One region of the Variovorax ureilyticus genome, then DNA from elsewhere that is predicted to be linked to it. Evidence: predicted binding sites of a transcription regulator. Region 1 holds the regulator's gene; each other region holds the start of a gene.
What was found. Region 1 encodes FNR, which switches genes on or off when oxygen is low (the NO sensors DNR and NnrR bind a similar motif). Its sites were predicted from a motif close to TTGATNNNNATCAA; they were not measured.

Region 1 (7,202 bases):
GGGACCGCAGTCCCTTCCGTCACGAAGAATGAGGTTCAGCGCTGCGCGCCCAACCCGATTGGCGCCGGCACGGCGTTGACGATGCGCCTGAAGAGCGCCGCATAGTCCGGTTCGGGTTCGCAGCCGGTCAGCGGATCGCGATTGGCGAGAAAGGCCTCGTCGAGCTGTGCCCAGTCGTCCTTGGTGAGCACCTTCTCGGCAAGCGGAAGAATCTCCCGTTCTTCCAACGCCATGTGTGACAGATAGAACTCGACGTAGCGCTCGACCGCCTGCTCGAAGGCCTGTCGGCGCGGCTCGCCGATCATCTCGAAGGCGAGCAGCGCGTGCTCCACCTCGCGGATCCTGCGTTCGCCGCGGGCGTGATCGTCGTCCAGCCTGTCGAGCAGTTCGCGCGAGATCGGCGTGCGCGCGCGCAGCTTCGGGAACAGCAGCTCGGATTCCTTGCGATGGTGCCGCTTCTCGGGGAACTCGTCGACGTAGAACAGCATCGCGCGCAACGCCGCGAAGTCGGGCAGCGTTCGCTTGGAGCGATGCTCCGCGAGCAACAGGACGATCGACCGCAGCATGGCCGAAAGGGCCGAATGTTCGTCCCGAATGATTCGCAAGGTGGCGTGTGTCATGCCTCTCTCCGTGGTTGCTGGCAGCTTCGCACGCCAAGTGCTTCACAACCTTGAGGCAGATCAAACGCGTGCACGGCGGCACGCATCCGCCGGCTTACTTGACGAGCTTCAGCGTGCCCTTCATCAAGGCCGAGTGACCCGGGAACGAGCAGATGTACATGTAGCTCTGGTCGGCCTTGAGTTTGCTGGTGTCGAAAGTCACCGAGGTCGACTCGCCGCCGCCGACGATCGGCGAGGCGGCGATGACCCGTGCGTCGCCGGGCTTCAGATAATTCTTGTCGAGACCGGCGGCAATGCCGTCGGTCGCCACCGCCTGCGCATCGGCAGATGTCGTCAGCACCCAGTTGTGACCCATGGCCGACTTGGGCAGCTTGCCGGCATGCTTGAGCTTCACCGTGAACTGCTTGCAGCTCTGCGGCACATCGATGCTGCTCTTGTTGAACTGCATCGCGTCGTTGCCTTCGATCTCCACATCGCAGGTGGCGGCCGATGCCGTACCCAACAATGCCAGCCAGAGCGCCGCAGCGCATGTCATTTTCATTTTCATTTTCATTTTCATCATTTACTCCTTTTCGAATTCGAGTTTGCGCGCGATCGGCCGGTTTCGGGAACCCCGTTCAGCGGCACCATTGATCGATCTGCCGGCCGAGATCGGACCACAGCGCGTGAAAAGCCACGGCGGCGAGCAAGGCGCCGGCAAGACGGCTCCCCCACTCCCTGCGCGCGAAGACGGCGCCGGTGTTCAGGTGTTGCCAAAGCCACGGCGCGGCGATGAGCGAGAGACCGCTCCCGGCCGCGAAGCAAGCCATCGCGATCGCGCCTTGCAAGGGTCCCTCGGCCAGCCCGGCCAGCATGAGGGCGGAATAGAGAAGGCCGCATGGCATGGCGACCCAGAGCGCGCCGGTCGCCAGCACCCCGGCCGCCCGGCCCGTCAGCGGCCGAAGCCGCGCCTGGAGCGCGCCTCCGAGGCGATGCGCCCAGACCGGCTGGCGCCCGAGCACCGCGAGGGAGAGGCCCCACATCAGCGCTGCGACGTGCAAAAGTACCCAGAACGGCCGCAAGGCCGCAAGGTGCTCGCTCGCAAGCCCGACGCCCTGCACCGCCATGGCGGCGACAGCACCGGCCGCGGCGTAGCTCGCGATGCGCCCGGCGTGAAACGCCAGCGTCGCCCGCTGCCCCTGAAGGCCGCTGACCACCGACGCAGCCCCGCCCTGCGGCGCTTGAACGATCCGGATGACGCCCGCGCAGGCCGCGCCACACATTGCGACACAGTGCGGGCCGCCGGCGAGCCCCATCAGAAGCGCCGTTCCGAGTAGCGCCGTCTGCATCGTTCAGACGATCCGGGAGAAGCGGGTGCGGTTGCGGTCGGCCTGCAGATAGCGGTCGAAGACCATCGCCACGGCGCGCACGAAGAACCAGCCGGTCGGTGTCACCTCGATGTCATGGTCCCTGATTCGCACCAGCCCCTGCGCGGCCAGCGGCGCGAGCGCGGCGAGTTCGGGCGCGAAATGGTCCTTGAAGTCGATCAGATGCGCGAGGTTGACGGCCTCGAAGTCGACATGCCCCTGGCACATGATCGCCATGATGACCGCGCGGCGAAGCACGTCGTCGCGCGTGAGCGCCAGGCCCCGCACCACCGGAAGACGCCCCTGCTCGAGCAGGTCGTAGTACTCCTCGAGCGTCTTGGCGTTCTGGCTGTAGGTCGCGCCGACGCGGCCGATGGCCGACACGCCCAGCGCCACAAGGTCGCAGTCCGGCTGCGTGCTGTAGCCCTGGAAATTGCGGTGCAGCCGGCCCTGCCGCTTGGCGATCGCGAGCGGGTCGTCCGGCAGCGCGAAATGGTCCATGCCGATGTAGACATAGCCAGCGGCGGTGAAAGCGGCAATCGCGCGCGACAGCATCTCGACCTTGGTCTTCGCGTCCGGGAGGTCCTCTGCCGCAATGCGCCGCTGCGGCTTGAAACGCTCCGGCAGGTGCGCGTAGGCATAGAGGGCGATCCGGTCCGGCCGCAAGTCGCACACCTGCGCCAGCGTGCGGTCGAAAGAGGCCCGGCTCTGCTTAGGCAAACCGTAGATGAGGTCGATGTTGATCGAGCGGTAGCCGAGCGCCCGCGCGCTTCCCATCAGGTCGAAGACCTCCCTGGCAGGCTGGATGCGATGGACCGCCTTCTGCACGTCGGGGTCGAAGTCCTGCACACCGAAGCTCAGCCGGTTGAAGCCCATTTCGGCCAACCGTTCCAGGCGTCCACCGTCCACGGTGCGCGGGTCGATCTCGATGGACTGCTCGCGCTCGGGCGAGAGCGTGAACTCGCGCCCGAGCAACGCCAGCAGCCTTCTCAGCCCCTCGTCGTCAAGGAAGGTCGGCGTTCCGCCGCCCAGATGCAACTGGCTGACCACCACGCCGCGCCCCAGTTCGGCGACCTGCAGCGCCACCTCCCGCTCGAGGTAATCGATGTATTCGGCCGCCCAGTGCTTGTGGCGGGTGACGATCTTGTTGCAGGCACAGTAATAGCAGAGCGACTCGCAGAACGGCAGGTGCACGTACAGCGACAGCGGCCGCCCGTTCATCCCGGTCGCGTTGCGCTGATGCACTGCCTGGACGTAGTCGTCGGCGGTAAAGGCATCCACGAATCGATCCGCCGTCGGGTAGGAGGTATAACGCGGGCCGGCGACATCAAAGCGCCGCAGCACGGCGGGCGACGGCAGCTCCTGGGAATGCGAAGCGGTCGCGAATGCAGGGGAAGAGTTCATCGCAGGCGATCAGAGGCGGTGTGCGGACCACTATGCCGCCGGGCCGCCCCCGGATCCTTGATGTGGATCAAGCCCCATGCCAACGCCCCGTTACAGAATCGGCACATACTCGACATACATCAATGAAAACCGAAAACATCAAGGTCGCCTGCTCCAGTTGCAATCTGCGGGAGCTGTGCATGCCGGTCGGCCTCGAGCCCACCGAACTGCAGCGTATCGACGACATCGTGGCCAAGCGTCGCAAGGTCCGCCGTCGCGAGATGCTCTTTCGGAACGGCGACCGGTTCACCTCGCTCTACGCGATCCGCACCGGCGTCTTCAAGACCCGGGTGGCCAGCCAGGACGGCCGCGACCAGGTGACGGGTTTCCAGATGGCCGGCGAGATCATCGGCCTCGACGGCATCGTCAACGACCAGCACACCTGCGACGCGGTGGCGCTGGAGGATTCCGAAGTCTGCGTGATGCCCTTCGACCGTATCGAAGAACTGTCCCGCGAGGTCACGGCGCTGCAGCGGCACGTGCACCAGATCATGAGCCGCGAGATCGTGCGCGAGCACGGCGTGATGATGCTGCTGGGGAGCATGCGGGCCGAAGAGCGCCTGGCGGCCTTCCTTCTGAACCTCGCGCAGCGCCTGCACGCACGCGGGTTCTCGCGCTCCGAGCTCGTGCTGCGCATGACGCGCGAGGAAATCGGCAGCTACCTCGGGCTCAAGCTCGAGACCGTGAGCCGCACCCTGTCCAAGTTCATGGACGACGGCCTCATCGAAGTCCAGCAGCGCAACCTGCGGATCGTCGACTCCGAGGGACTTCGCCGGCTGATCACGCCGGCGGCCTGCTGATTCCAATTTTCAGCGCTTTGGCGCTGGCACGTCATCTGCCGGGGTTGCCGCGTGGTTGCGGCCGGTGAGCGCCGGCATGAGCTTCTTGTCGGCCAGCGTCCTGTTGATCTCGATACCCTGCCGATAGTAGTCCTCCGCGATCACGGGGTCGGGCGAGCGCATGGCAAGCCACAGGGTCACGAAACTCGCGACCACCACCACCGCTGGACCGGCCAGGACCATCCACAGCAACGGGAAGCGCCACCAGGGTTCGCTCCGGGCCGCTTCGTTCGCCTGTTTCGTATCGTTCGTTGCGCTCATCGTCATCTCCTTGATCGGCATCACCGGGGGACCATGAAGGTCGCCTTCTCCGAGACCTGCGCGCCGCCTTCGGCCGCACGCACGTCGAAATAGACCGGATGCGAGCCCGGCTGCGCTCCGCCATATGGCAGTTGCAGGCGAACCGCCACCCAGCGCGATTGCGCAGGCCCCACCTCCACAGGCTGCTCGGGCGACGCCTGCAGTCCGTCGAGGCCACGAGCCTCGATGCGATAGTGCTGCGTCTTTTCGGTGGCATTCATGATCTGCAGGCGGTAGACGTTCTCGATACGTCCGCCTTCGGCGATGCGCGCCAGCGTGCCACGGTCGCGCACCACGTCCACCTTGAATGGCGTGCGGATGACCAGGCTGGCCAGCAGGCCGATGCAGAGCGCGACCAGGATGCCGCTGTAGATCAGCACCCGTGGACGCAGCACGCGCCGAAGGATCTGCCGCGATGACCATCCGCCCGCCATGCTGTTCTGCGTGGCGTAACGGATCAGGCCGCGCGGCGAGGCGAGTTTGTCCATGACCGTGTTGCAGGCATCCACGCACAGGCCGCAGCCAATGCACTCGTATTGCAAGCCCTGCCGGATGTCGATGCCCGTCGGGCACACCTGCACGCACAATGAGCAGTCGATGCAGTCGCCCTGGCCCTGCGCACGCGCATCCGTGCCTTTGGCCCGCACGCCGCGAGGCTCGCCCCGCGCCGCGTCGTAACTGACGATCAGCGTGTCGCGGTCGAACATCGCGCTCTGGAAACGCGCATAGGGGCACATGTACATGCAGACCTGCTCGCGCATGAAGCCCGCGTTGCCATAGGTCGCGAAGCCGTAGAACAGCACCCAGAAGATTTCCCATCCGGTCATGCGCGTCTGCAGGAAGGCCATCCCCAGGTCGCGGATCGGGGTGAAATAACCGACGAAGCTGAAGCCGGTCCACAGGGCGATGCCCAGCCACACCACGTGTTTGAACCACTTCTTGACGAGCTTCTCGATCGACAGGTCACTGTCGTCCAGTCGTATGCGCGCGGTGCGGTTGCCCTCGATCTTCTGCTCGATCCACAGGAACATCTCCGAGTAGACCGTCTGCGGGCAGGTGTAGCCGCACCACAGCCGACCGGCCACTGCAGTGAAGAGGAACAGCGACAACGCCGAGATGACCAGCAGCCCGGTCAGGTAGATCAGGTCCTGCGGGTACAGCACCAGCCCGAAGATGTAGAAGCGCCGCGAGGCCAGGTCGAAGAGCACCGCCTGCCGCTGCCCCCATTCGAGCCACGGCATGCCGTAGAACACGAGTTGGGTGACGAACACCATCACCCAGCGCCATCGCGCGAACACGCCGTCGATCGAGCGCGGGTAGACCTTCTTGTGGGCCTGGTAGAGGCCCACGTTCTTCTCGGCCGCCGCGATCGGAATCACGCGGCGCGGTCTCGGCGCGGAGTCCGTCACGTCGCGACCCCTCACCCTCAGGGTGCGCCGGCACCGGGGGTCTTGGCGTTCGACAAGCCCCACACGTACCCGGTCAGCACATGGATCTGCGCCTCCGTCAGGCGGCCCTGCTGCGCCGGCATCTGATTGGTCTTGCCCGTGTTGATCATCTGAATGATCGCGTCCAGGCCGTAACCGTGCAGCCAGATCCGGTCCGATAGATTGGGCGCGCCGACTGCCGTGTTGCCGACGCCGCCGATGCCATGGCAGGACGCGCAGACGGTGAACTTGCTCTTGCCCAGCCCGGCGCGCACCGAGTCGTGCGGACTGCCGGAAAGACTCAGCACGTAGTTGGCGAGGTTCTTCACGTCCTCCGGCGTGCCGACCGCCTCGGCCATCGGCGGCATCACGCCGATGCGCCCTCGCGTGATCGACTCCTTGATCTTTTCGGGCGAGCCGCCGTGCAGCCAGTCGTTGTCGGTGAGGTTCGGGAAGCCCTTGCCGCCGCGCGCATCGGAGCCATGGCACTGTGCACAGTTGTTGAGGAAGAGGCGCTCGCCGATCGCCATCGCCCCGGGATCAGTCGCCACCTTCTCCACCGGCAGTGCGGTGTAGGCGGCATAGACCGGCTCGAGTTCGCGGTTGGCCTTCGCGAGGTCCTTGGTGTATTCGCCGTCGGTGCTCCATTCGAGCCGTCCCTTGTAGCTGCCGAGCCCCGGGAAGACGAAAAGGTAGCCGAGCCCGAACACGATGGTCAGCACGAACAGGCCCATCCACCAGCGCGGCATCGGGTTGTTCATCTCGCGCAGGTCCTCGTCCCAGACGTGGCCGGTGGTGTTGTCTTCGCTGGCGGGCGTCTTGGCGCGCGCGGTGATCCACAGCAGCAGCAGGCACGCGAGGATGCTTGCGAGGGTGGCGATCGCGACGTAGTGCGACCAGAAATCGTGAATGAAATCGCTCATGGTGTCAGTCCTGCTCGAAGGGCAAGCGGGCCGCCGCCTCGAAGGCTGCGGCGCGGCGGCGCGAATAGGCCCACACGAGGATGCCGATGAAGGTCGCGAAAGAAGCCAGCGTGGCCACGATGCGCAGGGTGGTGATGTCCATCGTGTGCTCCTTCACTTGAGCGCAAGGCCCAGCGATTGCAGATACGCCACCAGCGCATCCAACTCCGTCTTGCCCTTGACCTCGCCCGGCGCGGCGGCGATCTGCTCGTCGGTGAACGGCACACCCACGCGGCGCAGCGCGCGCATGTGGTCCGCGGCCTCG
Region 2 (7,202 bases), on a different contig from region 1:
CCGCCACGATGGGCGAGGGCGTGGCAGACATCAATCTGGCCGCGCAGCCGCCGGCCGTGATCCTGATGGCCGGCCTGCAAGGCGCGGGCAAGACCACCACCACCGCCAAGCTCGCCAAGCACCTGATCGAGAAGCGCAAGAAGAAGGTGCTGACCGTGTCCGGCGACGTCTACCGTCCCGCCGCGATCGAGCAGCTCAAGACCGTGACGAAGCAGGCCGGCGCCGAATGGTTCCCGAGCACGCCGGACCAGAAGCCGCTCGACATCGCACGCGCGGCGCTCGACCATGCGCGCCGCCATTTCTTCGACGTGCTGCTGGTCGACACCGCCGGCCGGCTCGCGATCGACGAAGTGCTCATGCAGGAAATCAAGGAACTGCACGGCGCGCTGAACCCGGTCGAAACCCTGTTCGTGGTCGACGCGATGCAGGGCCAGGACGCGGTCAACACGGCCAAGGCTTTCAAGGACGCGCTGCCGCTGACCGGCATCATCCTGACCAAGACCGACGGCGATTCGCGCGGCGGCGCGGCGCTTTCGGTGCGGCAGGTCACCGGCGTGCCGATCAAGTTCGCGGGTGTCAGCGAGAAGATCGACGGGCTCGAAGTCTTCGACGCCGAGCGTCACGCCGGCCGCATCCTCGGCATGGGCGATATCGTCGCGCTGGTCGAGCAGGTCACGGCCGGCGTCGACGTGGCGGCGGCGCAGAAGCTAGCGGCCAAGGTCAAGAGCGGCGCGGGCTTCGATCTCAACGACTTCCTTTCGCAGCTCCAGCAGATGAAGCAGATGGGCGGGCTCTCCAGCATCATGGACAAGCTGCCGACGCAACTCGCCGCCAAGGCCACCGACGCCGACATGGCGCGCGCCGAGCGCGACATCCGCCGCAAGGAAGGGATCATCAACAGCATGACGCCGCTGGAGCGCCGCAAGCCCGAGCTGCTGAAGGCCACCCGCAAGCGCCGCATCGCGGCGGGCGCGGGCGTGCAGGTTCAGGAAGTGAACCGCCTGCTCAACGAGTTCGAGCAGATGCAGGGGATGATGAAGAAGATGAAGGGCGGCGGCCTCATGAAGATGATGAAGCGGATGGGCGGCATGAAAGGCCTGCCCGGCATGGGCGGTGGCGGTGGCGGAATGCCGCGCTTCTGACCGCGCGGCCCCTAGAGCATCGCCGTCGGCACCTGGTAGTGCCGGTCGTCCATCAGGTCGATGCCGCACTGCAGGTTGTCGACCCAGTCGAAGAATTCCGCGATGGCCGATCCTGCGATCGGTGCGCCATGCTGCGGCACCAGCATCGAGATGTCCAGTTTCCGCGCCATGTTCGACCATAGGCGCAGGACCTTGTTCGACACCATGTAGCGCCGATGGAAGCCTTCCATGCGCGGGACGTGCGCGGCCAGGCTGACGACCGGTTCGCGCGCCTCCTGCCCCGAGACCATCGACACGCCCAGGTCCCCCGTGAAGAGGATCCGGCTCACCGGATCGTAGAAATGGAAGTTCCCCTCCGCGTGCAGGAAATGCGCGGGCAGCAACCACAGCTCGCTGGTGCCAAGCGGCAGCCGGCAGCCTGAATCCGGAACGCCGACGATGCGCCCCTCGGTCTTGCCGACCTTGGTGAAGTGGGGCGCGAAACGCTCCCAGATTCGCGAGATCACGAGCTTGGCCGGCGTGGAGGTCAGCCAGCGGTCGAGAGAAGCAATGATGTCCGGGTCCGCGTGCGACGCCACCAGATAGGAGAGCCGCTGCGGACTGAAATGGCGGGACATGCCGAGGAACAGCTCGTTGAACCCCAGGTTGCCGCCCGGGTCGAGGACGGCACCGGTGCCGTTGTCCACGACGAGGAACTGGTTCGCCTGGACCGACTGCTCGCCCCGGACGAGGTCGGTGAACATGAGGCAGCAATGATGGGCATCGCGGTACAGCTCGACAGGTTCAAACATCAATCGCCGACTTCTTGACAAAGATCGCGACGATAGGCGGTTCGAGAGCGGTGCTGTCTGACTTGCATCAAGGTCGCGGCGACGGACCTGTGTCCGCCCAAGAAAAAAGCCCGCGACTGCGGGCTTTTTCATCGGGAGGCGGCAGGCTCAGGCCGTCGCCGGGCGCGCCAGTCGCACCGCATGCATCCACGCGCGGCGCAGCACCGCCGGCGAACGCGATTCCTCGGGGATCAGCAGGAAGCCGCGATCGCGCAGCGAGTTGCCCAGGGCGATCTGGCTGGTCAGCACCGTCAGCGGAATCGCCAGCAGCAGCGGCAGGCCGACCGGCATCAGCCAGGTCAGCGCGCTGGCGTCGATGAGTGCCACGCCGACCGCGAGGGCGGCGATCACCAGGGTCATCGGCGCCAGTTGCCGGACCGCGATACTCCACGGCACGGCAGCGGCTTCCCGCGGAGGCGACTTCCAGTCGAGCTTGATGCCCGTGAGCGCCACCACCACGAAGAGCGAGTGGGCCAGCATGCGGACCGGGGCCTGCACGATCGCCAGGGCGCTTTCGAGCGCGGCGCTCTTGAGCAGGCCGCCGATGCCGCCGAACTGGCGCTGCTCGTTGCGCAGCACCACGGCCACCACGCCGAGTACGCGGGGCAGGAACAGCAGGCAGAGCGTCCACACCCAAAGACCGGCCAGTTCCATCGGCATCGCGAGCCAGTGCTCGACCACGCTAGAACCGGTGAGCCACAGCGCGGTGCCCAGCGTGAGGAACGCCAGCCAGAGCGGCGCCGACGCATAGGCCATGGTGCCCGTCACGAACATCGCGCGGTGGACCGAGTGCAGGCCGGGCTCCGCCATCAGGCGCGCGTTCTGCAGGTTGCCCTGACACCAGCGGCGGTCGCGCTGGAGTTCGGCGAGGAGGTCCGGCGGCTGCTGCTCGTAGCTGCCGACGAGGTCGGCCACCAGCCACACGTGATAGCCGGCGCGGCGCATCAGCGCGGCTTCGACGAAGTCGTGCGACATGATGCCGCCCGACATGCCGCCCTTGCCGCGGATCGGCGCGAGCGCGCAGTGCTCCATGAAGGGCTGCACGCGGATGATCGCGTTATGGCCCCAGTAGTGCGATTCGCCGAGCTGCCAGAACTGCATGCCGAGCGTGAAAAGGCGGCCGGTCATGCGCGAGGCGAACTGCTGGGCGCGGGCATGCAGCGTGACGTGGCCGATGGCCTGCGTCGCGGTCTGGATGATGCCGGCGGTGGGGTTGGCTTCCATCAGCTTGACCATCGAGGTCAGGCAGTCGCCGCTCATGACGCTGTCGGCGTCGAGCACGACCATGTAGCGGTAGTCCTTGCCCCAGCGGCGGCAGAAGTCGGCGACGTTGCCGGCCTTGCGGTGCGTGCGGCGGGTCCGCAGGCGGTAATAGACCTCGACCTGCGGCTGGTTCGGGCTGTCGGCCAGCGCGGCGCGCAGGTCTTCCCAGGCGGCGCGCTCGGCAGCGGCGATCTCGGGCGTGTAGCTGTCGGAGAGCACGAACACGTCGAACTGCTTCGCGTGGCCGGTCGCTGCGACCGATTCGCAGGTCGCCCGCAAGCCGGCGAACACGGTCGCCACATCCTCATTGCAGATCGGCATGATGATCGCCGTCCGCGCATCCGGGTTCATCGGGTGATGAGCCACCTGCTTCGCCGAGAGCGCGTGCTTGTCACCACGCACCGAGACATAGAAGCCCATCAGGGCGGTCACGAATCCGGTCACGACCCATCCGGAGAGCACGCCGTAGAGCGCGATCTGGCTGTACTCGAGCCACAGGTTGTCGTAGTCGGGCTGCACGCGGGCGAAGAGCAGCGAGGCGATGGCCGTGCTCAGCACCGCGAGCGCCAGGAAGGCGAAGCGACGCTGGGCCGCGGCACGCTGCCACGCTTGCTGGGGCGCGCGGCTCGCCTTGCTCTGCGCGGCGGCTGCCTTGGCGGCGTTGCCGACGCCGAGCTTGACCAGGAGCGCAGTGCCGATGCTGTTCCAGAAGCCGCGCCACGGACGGGGCGTCATGGAACCGCGGTTGATGGGGGGCGCCGTCACCGAATTGGGATGGCGCTCTTCGCGAAGAAGGCTGCGGCGCGAGAAATCCGCGTCCGTCAGTACCTTCAGTTGGGAGAATTCGTTGGGCTTCATCCTCGACTCACCACCGTTGCTTCTGGACGGAGGGCGTGTCGCCGATTGCCGGAAAGCGCTTGAACACGCAGTCGGGCGCGATACCGCTGGATGCCTCGAGAGCTGCCAGCGAATGTCCCGCTGCGCGGGGGCGCGAGAGGGAAAACTGCTTTTGACGCAGGCCGTCGCGCTGCGGACGCAGTGCGAAAGAGGGGCTGGAATGAGCTGTCATGCCTCTACAGGGGCAAAGCCTGTGCCAGCTCGAAATACCTCTTTCAAATCAATGAGTTAGGCTGATTTCCCGGTGCCTTCCGAGGGCTTGAGGCCCCGAAACCCTCCAAAGCCCCCGGATTTGTCGTCAAACCCCGACAAGCGATCGAGTCTGACCGTCAAACTTCAATGAAATCAATGACTTAGGGGTGTCGCTCGTCAGCGACCAGACTCGCCGGGCTGCGACACCCCTTCGGCCTTGAAGTGGCCGGGTGTCAGTTCGTGCTTCTGCAGCAGACGATAGAACTCCGTGCGATTGCGGTCCGCGAGGCGGGCGGCGTCGGCTACGTTGCCGTCGGTCAGCTTGAGCAAGCCGACCAGGTATTCGCGCTCGAACCGCTGCTTGGCCTCGGCGTAGGTGAGCACCTCCACACTGGGAACCCGAAGTGCACGCTGGACCAGCGCCAAAGGGATCAGCGGCGAACTCGACAACGCGCACACCTGTTCGACCACGTTGAAGAGCTGCCGGACGTTGCCGGGCCACGAAGCCATGGTCAGCGCCTTGAGCGCTTCGGGCGCGAAGCCGGAAAGCCGCTTGCCGTACTTGGCCGACAGTCGCTGCAGGAAGTGGTTGGCCAGGAGCGGAATGTCCTCGCGCCGCGCGGAAAGCGGCGGAAGGCTGAGCGTCACCACATTGAGACGGTAGTACAGGTCCTCGCGGAACTGGCCGGCTTCCATCGCGGCGTCCAGGTCCCGGTGCGTGGCGGAGATGATCCGCACATCGACCGCGATGGACTGGCTCGATCCCACCGGCCGCACGGCGCGCTCCTGAAGAACGCGCAGCAGCTTGACCTGCAGCGCCGGCGGCATGTCCCCGATCTCGTCGAGGAGCAGCGTGCCGCCATCGGCCTGCTGGAACAGGCCCTTGTGATTCGCGACCGCATCGGTGAAGGCGCCCTTCACGTGGCCGAAGAGCTCGGATTCGAGCAGCGCTTCCGGGATGGCGCCGCAGTTCACCGCCACGAAGGGCTTGGAGGCCCGCGCGCTCGCGCGGTGGATGGCGCGCGCGAGCAGTTCCTTGCCCGCGCCGCTGTCGCCGCGCAGCAGCACGCTGGCGTCGGACTTGGCGACCATGCGCGCTTCGGCGAGCAACTCGGCCATGCGGTTGCTGCGGCTCACGATCTCGGCGCGCCAGCTCTCGTCGCCGCCCTTGCCGGACACTTCGGTCGGCGCGGCGAGCGCCAGTGCCTGCGCGATCTTGTCGAGCAGCTCGCGGCCCTCGTAGGGCTTGGTCAGATAGGAAAAGACGCCGCGCGAGGTGGCTTCGACCGCATCGGGAATCGTGCCGTGCGCGGTCAGCAGGATCACGGGCAGCGTGGGATGGCGCTTGCGGATTTCGTCGAAGAGCGCGAGGCCGTCCCGCCCGGGCAGGCGCACGTCGCTGAGCACGAGCTGCGGGTGCTCGATCTCCAGTTGCGTGAGCGCGGATTCGGCGGAGGTCACGGCCGTGACCTGGTAACCCGCCGCGGTCAGGCGCATCGACAGGAGCCGGAGCATGTCCGGATCGTCGTCGACGACCAGGAGGCGGGCGCCGCGCGATCCTTCGAGCCCGGTGGCGGACGGCTGCGTGGATGAGTGCGGTGCCGGACTGTTCACGGTGCAGGTTTCGGATGGGCCGCCGGAGCGGCCGGCGGTGGGTTGGTGGGACGCGCGAAGCTTCGTTCGATGGCTCGCAGCGCTTCGATCCGGTCGTTGAGCTGATCGATGCGCCGTTGCGCGTCGCGCAGCTGTTGCGCCTGCTTGTCTCGATCCTCCTCGACCCGCCGTTGTTCCGCGATGCGTGCCACGAGCGTGCGTGCGAGCGGCTGCAACGGCTGAGCTTCGGCCGACGGATTCGCGACCACCTTCTGCAGCAGGCTCTGCGCACGCGCGAGGTCGGCCGGATTGCGGGTCTGCGCGAGCACCAGCGCGGTCTGCATCTGCGTCGTGGGCGTTTCGCCGAGTTCGCCCAGGCGGTTGAGTTCGTTCCCGAGTTCGGGCGCACCGAGCGGCCGGATCTTGTCCGCGTAGGCCAGCATGGCGCCCATGGGGCCCTGCGTGAGCTGCGAGAAGATGCCGCCCGGCTGGGTGGCCGGGGCGATCGGTTCCGCCTCCACCGGCGTGATCGGTGGGGGAGGCGGCGGCAGCACCGGAACCACGACGGGCTCCGGCTTTGGCTTGCGCGGCGGCGCGCTGCAGCCGGCCAGCAGCACCGGCACGACGAGCGTCATGGCGATGGCGGACCTGCTGAAGATCGAGAAGGACATGGATCGGATCGGGATACTGGGCGGTGGGCGTCAGGCGGTGCGCGGCAGTTCGATTCGGAAGCGCGCGCCCGGCCCATCCGGCAGCAGCGAGATGCGACCGCCGTGGGCTGCAATGTACTCCTGCACGATCGACAGGCCGATACCGGTGCCTTTCACCGAATGCTGGGGCTGCCGCTCACCGCGATAGAAGGGTTCGAAGATGCGGTCGCGGTCGCTCTCGGCGATGCCCGGGCCCGCGTCGCCGATCTCGATCGCCGCGGCGTCGGCGGTGCCCGAGACGGTCATGCTGATGGTGCCGCCGCGTGCCGAAAAGCGGATCGCGTTCGACAGCAGGTTGGCGATCGCGGTGCCGAGCTTCGTGCGGTCGACGACGACCGAGATCGGCTCGCCCTCGGCGCGCACCGTGAGACCCTGGGCCTGCCATTGGAGGCGCTGCGCCTCGATCTGCTCCTCGATCAGCGGCAGCAGCGCGGTGCGCTCGCGGCGCAGTTCGCGCGCCTCGAAAGCGGCGGCGTTGAAGCGCAGCAGGGCCTCGATCTGACCCTGCAGCGCCACGGTGTTCTGCTGCAGGATCTGCGCGACCTCGCGCTGCGCGGGGTTCAGCGGGCCGGTCA
Region 3 (7,202 bases), on a different contig from region 1:
GGGATCGGGCGAAGTCTTCGACAGCGTCCGAGCGCGCGACGCCGTCGAACTGGATGGCGAAAGGCAGGTTCATGTCGCGTGTTTCCAAATGCATGTCCATACGATCGCGCATCTGCGATGCGGAAGCTTTGCGCTGGCGCAAGTCGGCGCGATAGGGTGCCGTGGTTCAGTGCGCCATGAGCACCGGGAGCGTCATCGCGTCCAGCACCGTCCGCGTGACACCTCCCAGCAGCAGTTCGCGAGCGCGGCTGTGGCCGTAGCAACCCATCACGAGCAGATCGGCATCGCAATCGGAGGCGATCGACAGGAGTTGCTCGCCGGCGTCTTCCGGTGTGAGCCGTGCGTGCTCATGGACCCGATCGATGCCGTACAGGTGAAGATAGTCGCGCACCTTGACCGGAAGGGGCTGCGTCTCGTCGCCATCCTCTTCGACGAGATGGACGTGGTGGGCGTTCTGCAGGAAGGGAATGGCCGCCGCCAGCGCCCGTGCGCATTCGCGCGTGGGCTTCCATGCCAGCAGGATGTTGTCCGGCGTGCGGGCCAGTTCGCCCGTATGGGGAATGACCCACGTCGGGCGCCCGCTGCCGATGACGACGGATTCGACGAAATCGCCCGGCACATCCGAGCTTTCGAGGTCATCCGGGTCCCGCTGCCCCAGGAAGACAAGGTCGGCCAGGAGCGCCCGCTGCGTGAACGTCTCGATCACCGGGGCGCCGTCCGCATCGAGCCATTCGCAAGGCTGGCCCGACACGACGCAGGCCTGGTCGTAGACCGCCAGCGCATGGCGGCGGTGCTCGGCCTCCGCCCTGACGTCGGGCGGCAGCGGCGGGATGCCGGGTCCCACGGGCAGCAAGGGGAGATGGCTCCGCTCGACGGCGAACAGCGCGCTGACGCGGGCCCGCCAGGGAAGCGCGAGCCGCAGGGCGAGGTCCAGGCGCGTTTCGGCGCGCCGGGTTCCGTCCAGGTGCACGAGAAAGGATTGAAGGCCGGTCATGGCGCGTTCCGGACGTGTGTTGTTTCTAGGGCTTGTCGGGCGCTCGCACGAGCAGCACCGGCACCGGCGCGGACCGCAGGATCCGCTCGGCGCTGCTGCCCAGCACGAGCCGCGACACGCCGCGGCGTCCGTGCGTTCCGATGACGATCAGGTCCGCCTTCCACCGCTTGGCTTCGGCGATCACGGTCTCGTCGACCGAAGACTCGGTGATGACGGAGGGGTACACGGTGGAGCCGTAGCGCTCGTGCAGCGCCGTCTCGACCTCGATGCCCGCCGCCTGGGCGCCGCGCTTCGCATCCTCGAGCAGGCGCGCGCCCTCGTCCCGCACGCTCTGCAGGTAGCTTCCGGCCCGGCCGGACTGCGCATCCATCGCCAGGGCCAGCGACAGTTCGTCGATGACATGGACCAGCAGGAGCCGGCCCTGCGTCAGCTTTGCGATCTGGACGGCCTCTTCGAGCCCGCGCTGGGAGACCGGGCCGCCGTCGATGGGGACCAGGATTCGTTGGTACATGGAGGCTCCTTCGGGGTGAATGGTGCGATGCGTGCAGTATCGAAAGCACACCCGTCAGAGCGCTTGATCTGGCGCAAGACAGGGGCATCGCGTCGCCCGCGCAAGGCCTCAGGCGCCGGCCAGCGTGTGGACCAGGACGGCCTGCATGACCCGGCGATGGTTTTCCTGCAGGGCGTCGCCCTCGATGGCCGAACCCTCGAACCAGAGGACCCAATGCCTGGGCTGGGAGGCGTCCGCGACGGCCGACGCATCTTCGGCCCCGGGGTCGACGCGGGACTTCGGGAGGATCGCGACGCCCATGGCGCGGGCCGCCGCCACGAACATGCGGGCGCGCGGCCTGCGGCCGTTGCCGATGAAGACGATCCGCCGGTCGGCCGGCGTCTGCCGCTCGCAGAGCGCCCAGAGATCCGCGATGACGCGGGCCGGATGGGTGTCGAGCGCCAGGCCCGGGAAGACGGGCACGCCGGCATGCAACTCGATCGTTCGCAGCACGGCGGCGTCCAGATCGTGACAGTCGATGCCGTCGTACATGCGCCCGAGCATGCGGGCCAGGGCGATGACGTCGCTGCCGGTATCGGCGGGGCTGGACGGGTGGGCGAAATTCAGCAGAGCCACGCGCGCGCCCAACTCTTCGGCGGCACCTTGAAGCGCCGAGTTCCCGGGCGTCCCATCCGCGCGCGTGTGAGTGTGAAGCAGCGCGAGATTCCGTCCGCGCAGCGGCGAGCCCGACGACTGCCGCAGTCTGGCAGCGGTCGCGATGAGCGAGGCGATCTTGCTGGCGGAAGACAACGGGTCGTCCGCCGCTTGTCGCGCGGCGTGGGTAGGAGTCACGTCGCGAACGCTACCGCGGTTGCGCGCGGCGAACTTGATGCCGCGCAAGTCCGCTGCGCTCCGGCGTTGGATCGGACAGCGGCTCGCTCATCGAGGCGGGCTTCGCGCCCGGTTGCCGGCCGCGTCGATCACGAGGAGGATTGACGAAGGTCAAGGGCGGCGCTCCATCGTGTGCCAAGCTCGACGGCAACAAGGAGGCAACATGCGCATCCAGTTTCTCGGCGGAACCGATACCGTCACCGGGTCCAAATACCTGCTGGAGCACGCGGGCCGGCGGCTGCTGGTGGATTGCGGGCTCTTCCAGGGCCTGAAGCAATTGAGGCTGCGCAACTGGGAGCCTTTACCAGTCAGGGCCTCGGAGATCGATGCGGTCCTGTTGACGCACGCGCATCTCGATCACAGCGGGCTGGTCCCGCGCCTCATCCAATTGGGCTTCAAAGGCCCCGTCTACACCACCCGGGCCACGCGCGATCTGTGCGAGCTGCTGCTGCCCGACTCCGGCTACCTGCAGGAAGAGGAGGCCGACTACGCCAATCGCCATGGCCATTCCCGCCACAAACCCGCATTGCCGCTGTACACGCAGGACGAAGCGCGTGCGGCCCTCGGGCGCTTCGAAGTGCTGGATTTCGACAAGGCGCATGCGCCCTGGCCGGGGTGGACCTGGCGGCTGCGGCGCGCCGGGCACATTCTGGGCGCCGCGAGCATCCACGTCGGCTGGGACGGCGGCAGCATTCTTTTCTCCGGCGATCTCGGCCGGGACGACGACCTGGTGATGCGCCCTCCCGAGCGGCCGGAGCCCGCCGACTACGTGGTCATCGAGTCCACCTACGGCGATCGCGCGCATCCCAAGGTGGACACCTTGTCGGCGATCGCCGAAGTGATCGGCCGGACGGCTGCAAGGGGCGGCATCGTCGTGGTGCCGGCCTTTGCGGTGGGCAGGGCACAGACGCTGCTGCACTGCATCCACCTGCTCAAGGCCGCTCGCCGGATTCCAGATCTGCCGGTGTATCTCAACAGTCCGATGGCTGCCGATGCGACGCAGATCCTGCGGCGCTATTCGGACCAGCACCGCCTGGATGCGGGACAGTGCGCCGCGCTCGGCCGGGAGGTGAAATTCGTCAACACGCTCGAAGAGTCGAAACGGCTCAACGGATTGAGCTTTCCTTCGGTCATCGTCTCGGCGAGCGGAATGGCGACGGGCGGGCGTGTGCTGCACCACCTGAAAGCGTATGCGCCCGATCCCCGCAGCACGATCCTCTTTACCGGCTATCAGGCTGCAGGGACCCGCGGCGCGGCGATGCTGGCCGGGGCCAGGGACATCAAGATCCACGGCGCTTACGTGCCCGTGCGTGCCGAAGTGGTCGGGCTGGACATGCTCTCGGCACATGCCGATCGCGGCCAACTGCTGGCGTGGCTGAACGATCTGCCTGCGCCGAAGCGCGTGTTCGTCACGCATGGCGAGCCGGTCGCTGCCGATGCGCTGCGCCTGGCGATCGAAGAGCGGTTCAACTGGCAGGCCAGCGTGCCGGACTACGGGCAGACGGTGACCCTTTGACGGCGACTTCCTCGTCCGGTCCGAGCGGGTCCACGACGGTGCGCAGTTGCCGCAGCACGGCGGTGTCGGCCTCCGAAGCATCGCTGGTTCGTGCGGCGATGCGTTGCTGCAGGATCTCGTCGGGCGCCTCGCACGCCAGGATCTCGAATCCGGCTCCGCAGCTGCGTGCGAGTTCATGCGCCGCATCGCGTTCGCCGCGCTTGAGGAACGCCGCGTCGAGAACGACGGAGAACCCGGCCGCAAGAATGATCCGGGCAAGGGCGAACAGGCGACCGTAGGTGCTCGTGGTCGCCTCGCGGGTATAGATGTCGAGCCCGCGCGCGTGCGAGCTTTCGAGCGCGCCCAGCCCGAACAGGCGCTTGCGTTCGACATCGGCGCGCACGCGGATCGCCCCGATCCGCTCCAGCAGCCGCTGCGACTGGAACGTCTTGCCGGAGCCCGGCAAGCCATGCGTGATCACCAGGCGGGGCAGAGCCGGATTCGACCATCCGAGCGCCGCGCGCGCATAGGTTGCGGCGGCGCTGCCGGAAGGTGCGCGCAGGTGCTCGACCTGTGCGCGCACCAGCGCGCGGTAGACCAGCGCGTAGCGCAGGACCCCGGCCGCCTCGTGCTCGCCGGCGGCGTCGAGCCAGTCATTGAGGAAGCGCCAGGCGAAGTCCGGCCGGCCACGCGCGGCGAAGTCCATGACCGGAAACGCCGCATCCTCGGCGATGTCGATCCATCGAAGCGCCGGTTCGAAGTCGATGGCGTCGAAGGCTGCGGGTTGGCCGTCGAGATCGACGATGTTGTCCAGGTGAAGGTCGCCATGGCACTCGCGGATGCGGCCCTTTCGCCGTCGCTCGATCCATTCGGGCCAGAGCTTGCGGGCGCCGGCTTCCAGCCACTCGCACAAGTGGTCGCGCTCCCCTGTCGAAAGGACCGCACGCGCGCCGTCGAGCGCGGACAGCGCACGGGTCAGCTTGCTCGACTGCGCAGCCGGCGCGCGACGGCGCACCGGCGCCGCCGCGTGCGCCGCCGCGAGCACGGCCGCAAAACCATCCACGTCGCGCAAGGCCAGCGCGCCTGCGGCCAATCGCTCGCTGAACAGGGCACCGTCGGGAAAGCGCCGCATGTGCACGGCGTAGTCCAGCACCGGGCCAGCGCCGTCGATCTCGGGGGCGGGCGGTTTGCCCGTGATGCGCGCGACACCCAGGTAGAGCGAAGGCGCCATCCGCTGGTTCACGCGCACTTCCTCATGGCAGAAGTGCCGCCGCCTTTGCAGCGTCGTGTAGTCAAGGAAGGCGAAGCGCACCGGCTTCTTCACCTTGTAGGCGAAAGCGGGCGTGAGCAGGATCCACGAGATGTGCGTCTCGATCACCTGCGCGCCGAGCCGCAGTGCGAGCGCGTGCACGAGTGCCGCACGCTCCGCGAGCTGGCCCGGCGCGATCGGAACGTCCGGTTCCGGAGGCACGTATGCCTATTGAATGACGATCTTCGAGGCGGCGACGGGTGCCTTCTTCGGCAGTTCCAGCGTGAGCACGCCGTCCGCGTACTTGGCCTGCACCTTGGTGTCGTCCACTTCCTGGCCCAGGCTGAAGGTGCGCGAGATCGAACCGTAGTAGCGCTCGCTGCGAAGCACCTTGTCGCCGTCGCCCCGCGTTTCCTTCTCGCTCTTCGCCTCGGCATCGATGCTGACGGTGTGGCCGTCGACCTTGATGCTGATGTCTTCCTTCTTCACGCCGGGGATGTCGGCCTTCACGTTGAAAGCCTTGTCGTTCTCGGTCACGTCGATGCGCATCTTCAGCGGGGCGGGCTCGCCCTCGTAGACGGTGGGGGAGAAGAAGCGTCGCAGTGCCGTTTCGAAGTCGTTGCCGAACACCGGGTCCAGCAGTCTCAGGTTGCTCATGGTGGTTCCTCGGATCGAAAAGTGACGGATGACGCGCGGGCCCGTTGCGCCGCGCCGGTTTCAATGTAGGCCCCTGCAAGAGCGAGGGGGTTGATCTGGCTCAATCGCGAAGCGGTCCCTCCGCGCGTGTTGCGGCTGGTCCGCGCCGCGGTTGACCGCGATCAAGTCGCGCGGCCGCGCTGCGTTGACAGACGTCGTGCATTGGCGATGATTTCCAATGCGCCCGGTGCCTTCGCGCCAGGAATGGAAAGGGGATCCGCATGGCATCGACTTCACCCGGCCCGCGTGGCGCCCTGGTCCTCCCGATCTGTGCGCTCGTCGCACTGCTGGCTGCGCCTCCGGCATCACGCGCCCAGGAGGCGCCCGCCGCGGCGCCACCGAAATCCTGTCCCGACTGCGGCAAGGTCGAATCCGTGCGGCAGGTCAAGAGTTCGAAGCCCGCCTCGGGCGTCGGAGCTGTCGCTGGCGGCGTGGTGGGTGGCGTGATCGGCCACCAGGTCGGCAGCGGCAGGGGGCGCACCGCCGCCACCGTCGCCGGCGCGGCGGGCGGCGCCTATGCGGGCAACAAGGTCGAGAAGAACAAGAACACGAAGACGGTCTACGAGGTCAGCGTGCGGATGCAGGATGGATCGATGCGCACGGTTCAGACGACCTCCGCGCCGCCGGTCGGCCAGGCCGTCACGGTGAAGGGCGACTCGCTGCAGGCGGCGAGCAGCAAGAAGAAGTAGCGCGCCGACCGGATTTGCGCTGCGTCAAACGTCCGGAGCCGAGGCTGCGCGATGCTGGGCGACATCCGAGGAGCACGCCATGTCATTCGCACCGCCCGTCGCCTGTGTTCTGTTGGGGATTCTCCTGTGCAGTGCGCCCGCCGCGGCGCAATCGCGTGGTGAACTCCTCTACACCACCCACTGCGTGGCCTGCCACACGACGCAAGTCCACTGGCGCGACCGGCGCCTGGCGACGGACTGGAACAGCCTCCAGGCGCAGGTCGCGCGCTGGCAGGCCGTCGGGTTCCTCGGCTGGAGCGACGACGACACCGTCGCCGTGACCAGGTACCTCAATGAGCGCTACTACGGCTTCAAGCCGCCGGGCGGTGCGCCGCTGGTGCTCACGCCCGCGACGAAACCCTGCGAGGGTTCTCGCTGCTGAAGCATCGGCAGCTCCCGCGGTCGTGATCTGCAACGCCCCGCGTGGCGCCTTCACCTGGCCGGAGACGGCGACGCGCCGGACCCCGGTCCGCGAGCCGCCTCGATGGCTTTGGCCGCGGCTTCGCGCGCGGCTTGCGCGGCCTTGCGCGTCGCGTCGGCAGCGGCCTGTAGGGCTTCCCGCGTGTTCTGGGCGGCCTTTTCGGCCTCTTCCCTGGTCGACTGCGCGGCCATCCGGACCGCTTCTTCCGCGCGTCTCAGCGCCTCCTCGGTGGCCTTGG

Region 2: a site for FNR is predicted at 1,991-2,004, ahead of WKW77_RS21165 (oxygen-binding di-iron domain-containing protein). Genes of this name have one in related genera too.
Region 3: a site for FNR is predicted at 2,477-2,490, ahead of WKW77_RS19015 (MBL fold metallo-hydrolase RNA specificity domain-containing protein). Genes of this name have one in related genera too.

What each region holds. Positions count from the first base shown of each region.
Region 1 is NZ_JBBKZU010000001.1:33,193-40,394, reverse strand. Features, by position in the region: gene WKW77_RS00215 (GNAT family N-acetyltransferase) at 1-32, shown strand, start outside; gene WKW77_RS00210 (hemerythrin domain-containing protein) at 36-620, opposite strand; gene azu (azurin) at 715-1,161, opposite strand; gene WKW77_RS00200 (sulfite exporter TauE/SafE family protein) at 1,238-1,948, opposite strand; gene hemN (oxygen-independent coproporphyrinogen III oxidase) at 1,952-3,370, opposite strand; gene fnr (fumarate/nitrate reduction transcriptional regulator Fnr) at 3,493-4,209, shown strand; gene WKW77_RS00185 (FixH family protein) at 4,219-4,509, opposite strand; gene ccoG (cytochrome c oxidase accessory protein CcoG) at 4,530-5,957, opposite strand; gene ccoP (cytochrome-c oxidase, cbb3-type subunit III) at 5,975-6,898, opposite strand; gene WKW77_RS00170 (CcoQ/FixQ family Cbb3-type cytochrome c oxidase assembly chaperone) at 6,903-7,040, opposite strand; gene ccoO (cytochrome-c oxidase, cbb3-type subunit II) at 7,052-7,202, opposite strand, start outside.
Region 2 is NZ_JBBKZU010000009.1:199,689-206,890, forward strand. Features, by position in the region: gene ffh (signal recognition particle protein) at 1-1,142, shown strand, start outside; gene WKW77_RS21165 (oxygen-binding di-iron domain-containing protein) at 1,154-1,933, opposite strand; gene mdoH (glucans biosynthesis glucosyltransferase MdoH) at 2,081-4,093, opposite strand; gene WKW77_RS21175 (sigma 54-interacting transcriptional regulator) at 4,502-5,863, opposite strand; gene WKW77_RS21180 (hypothetical protein) at 5,935-6,588, opposite strand; gene WKW77_RS21185 (sensor histidine kinase) at 6,619-7,202, opposite strand, start outside.
Region 3 is NZ_JBBKZU010000008.1:57,665-64,866, forward strand. Features, by position in the region: gene WKW77_RS18995 (HPF/RaiA family ribosome-associated protein) at 1-73, opposite strand, end outside; gene WKW77_RS19000 (universal stress protein) at 167-994, opposite strand; gene WKW77_RS19005 (universal stress protein) at 1,020-1,505, opposite strand; gene WKW77_RS19010 (Rossmann-fold NAD(P)-binding domain-containing protein) at 1,614-2,384, opposite strand; gene WKW77_RS19015 (MBL fold metallo-hydrolase RNA specificity domain-containing protein) at 2,539-3,891, shown strand; gene WKW77_RS19020 (bifunctional aminoglycoside phosphotransferase/ATP-binding protein) at 3,842-5,341, opposite strand; gene WKW77_RS19025 (Hsp20/alpha crystallin family protein) at 5,348-5,776, opposite strand; gene WKW77_RS19030 (glycine zipper 2TM domain-containing protein) at 6,037-6,504, shown strand; gene WKW77_RS19035 (cytochrome C) at 6,584-6,925, shown strand; gene WKW77_RS19040 (hypothetical protein) at 6,976-7,202, opposite strand, start outside.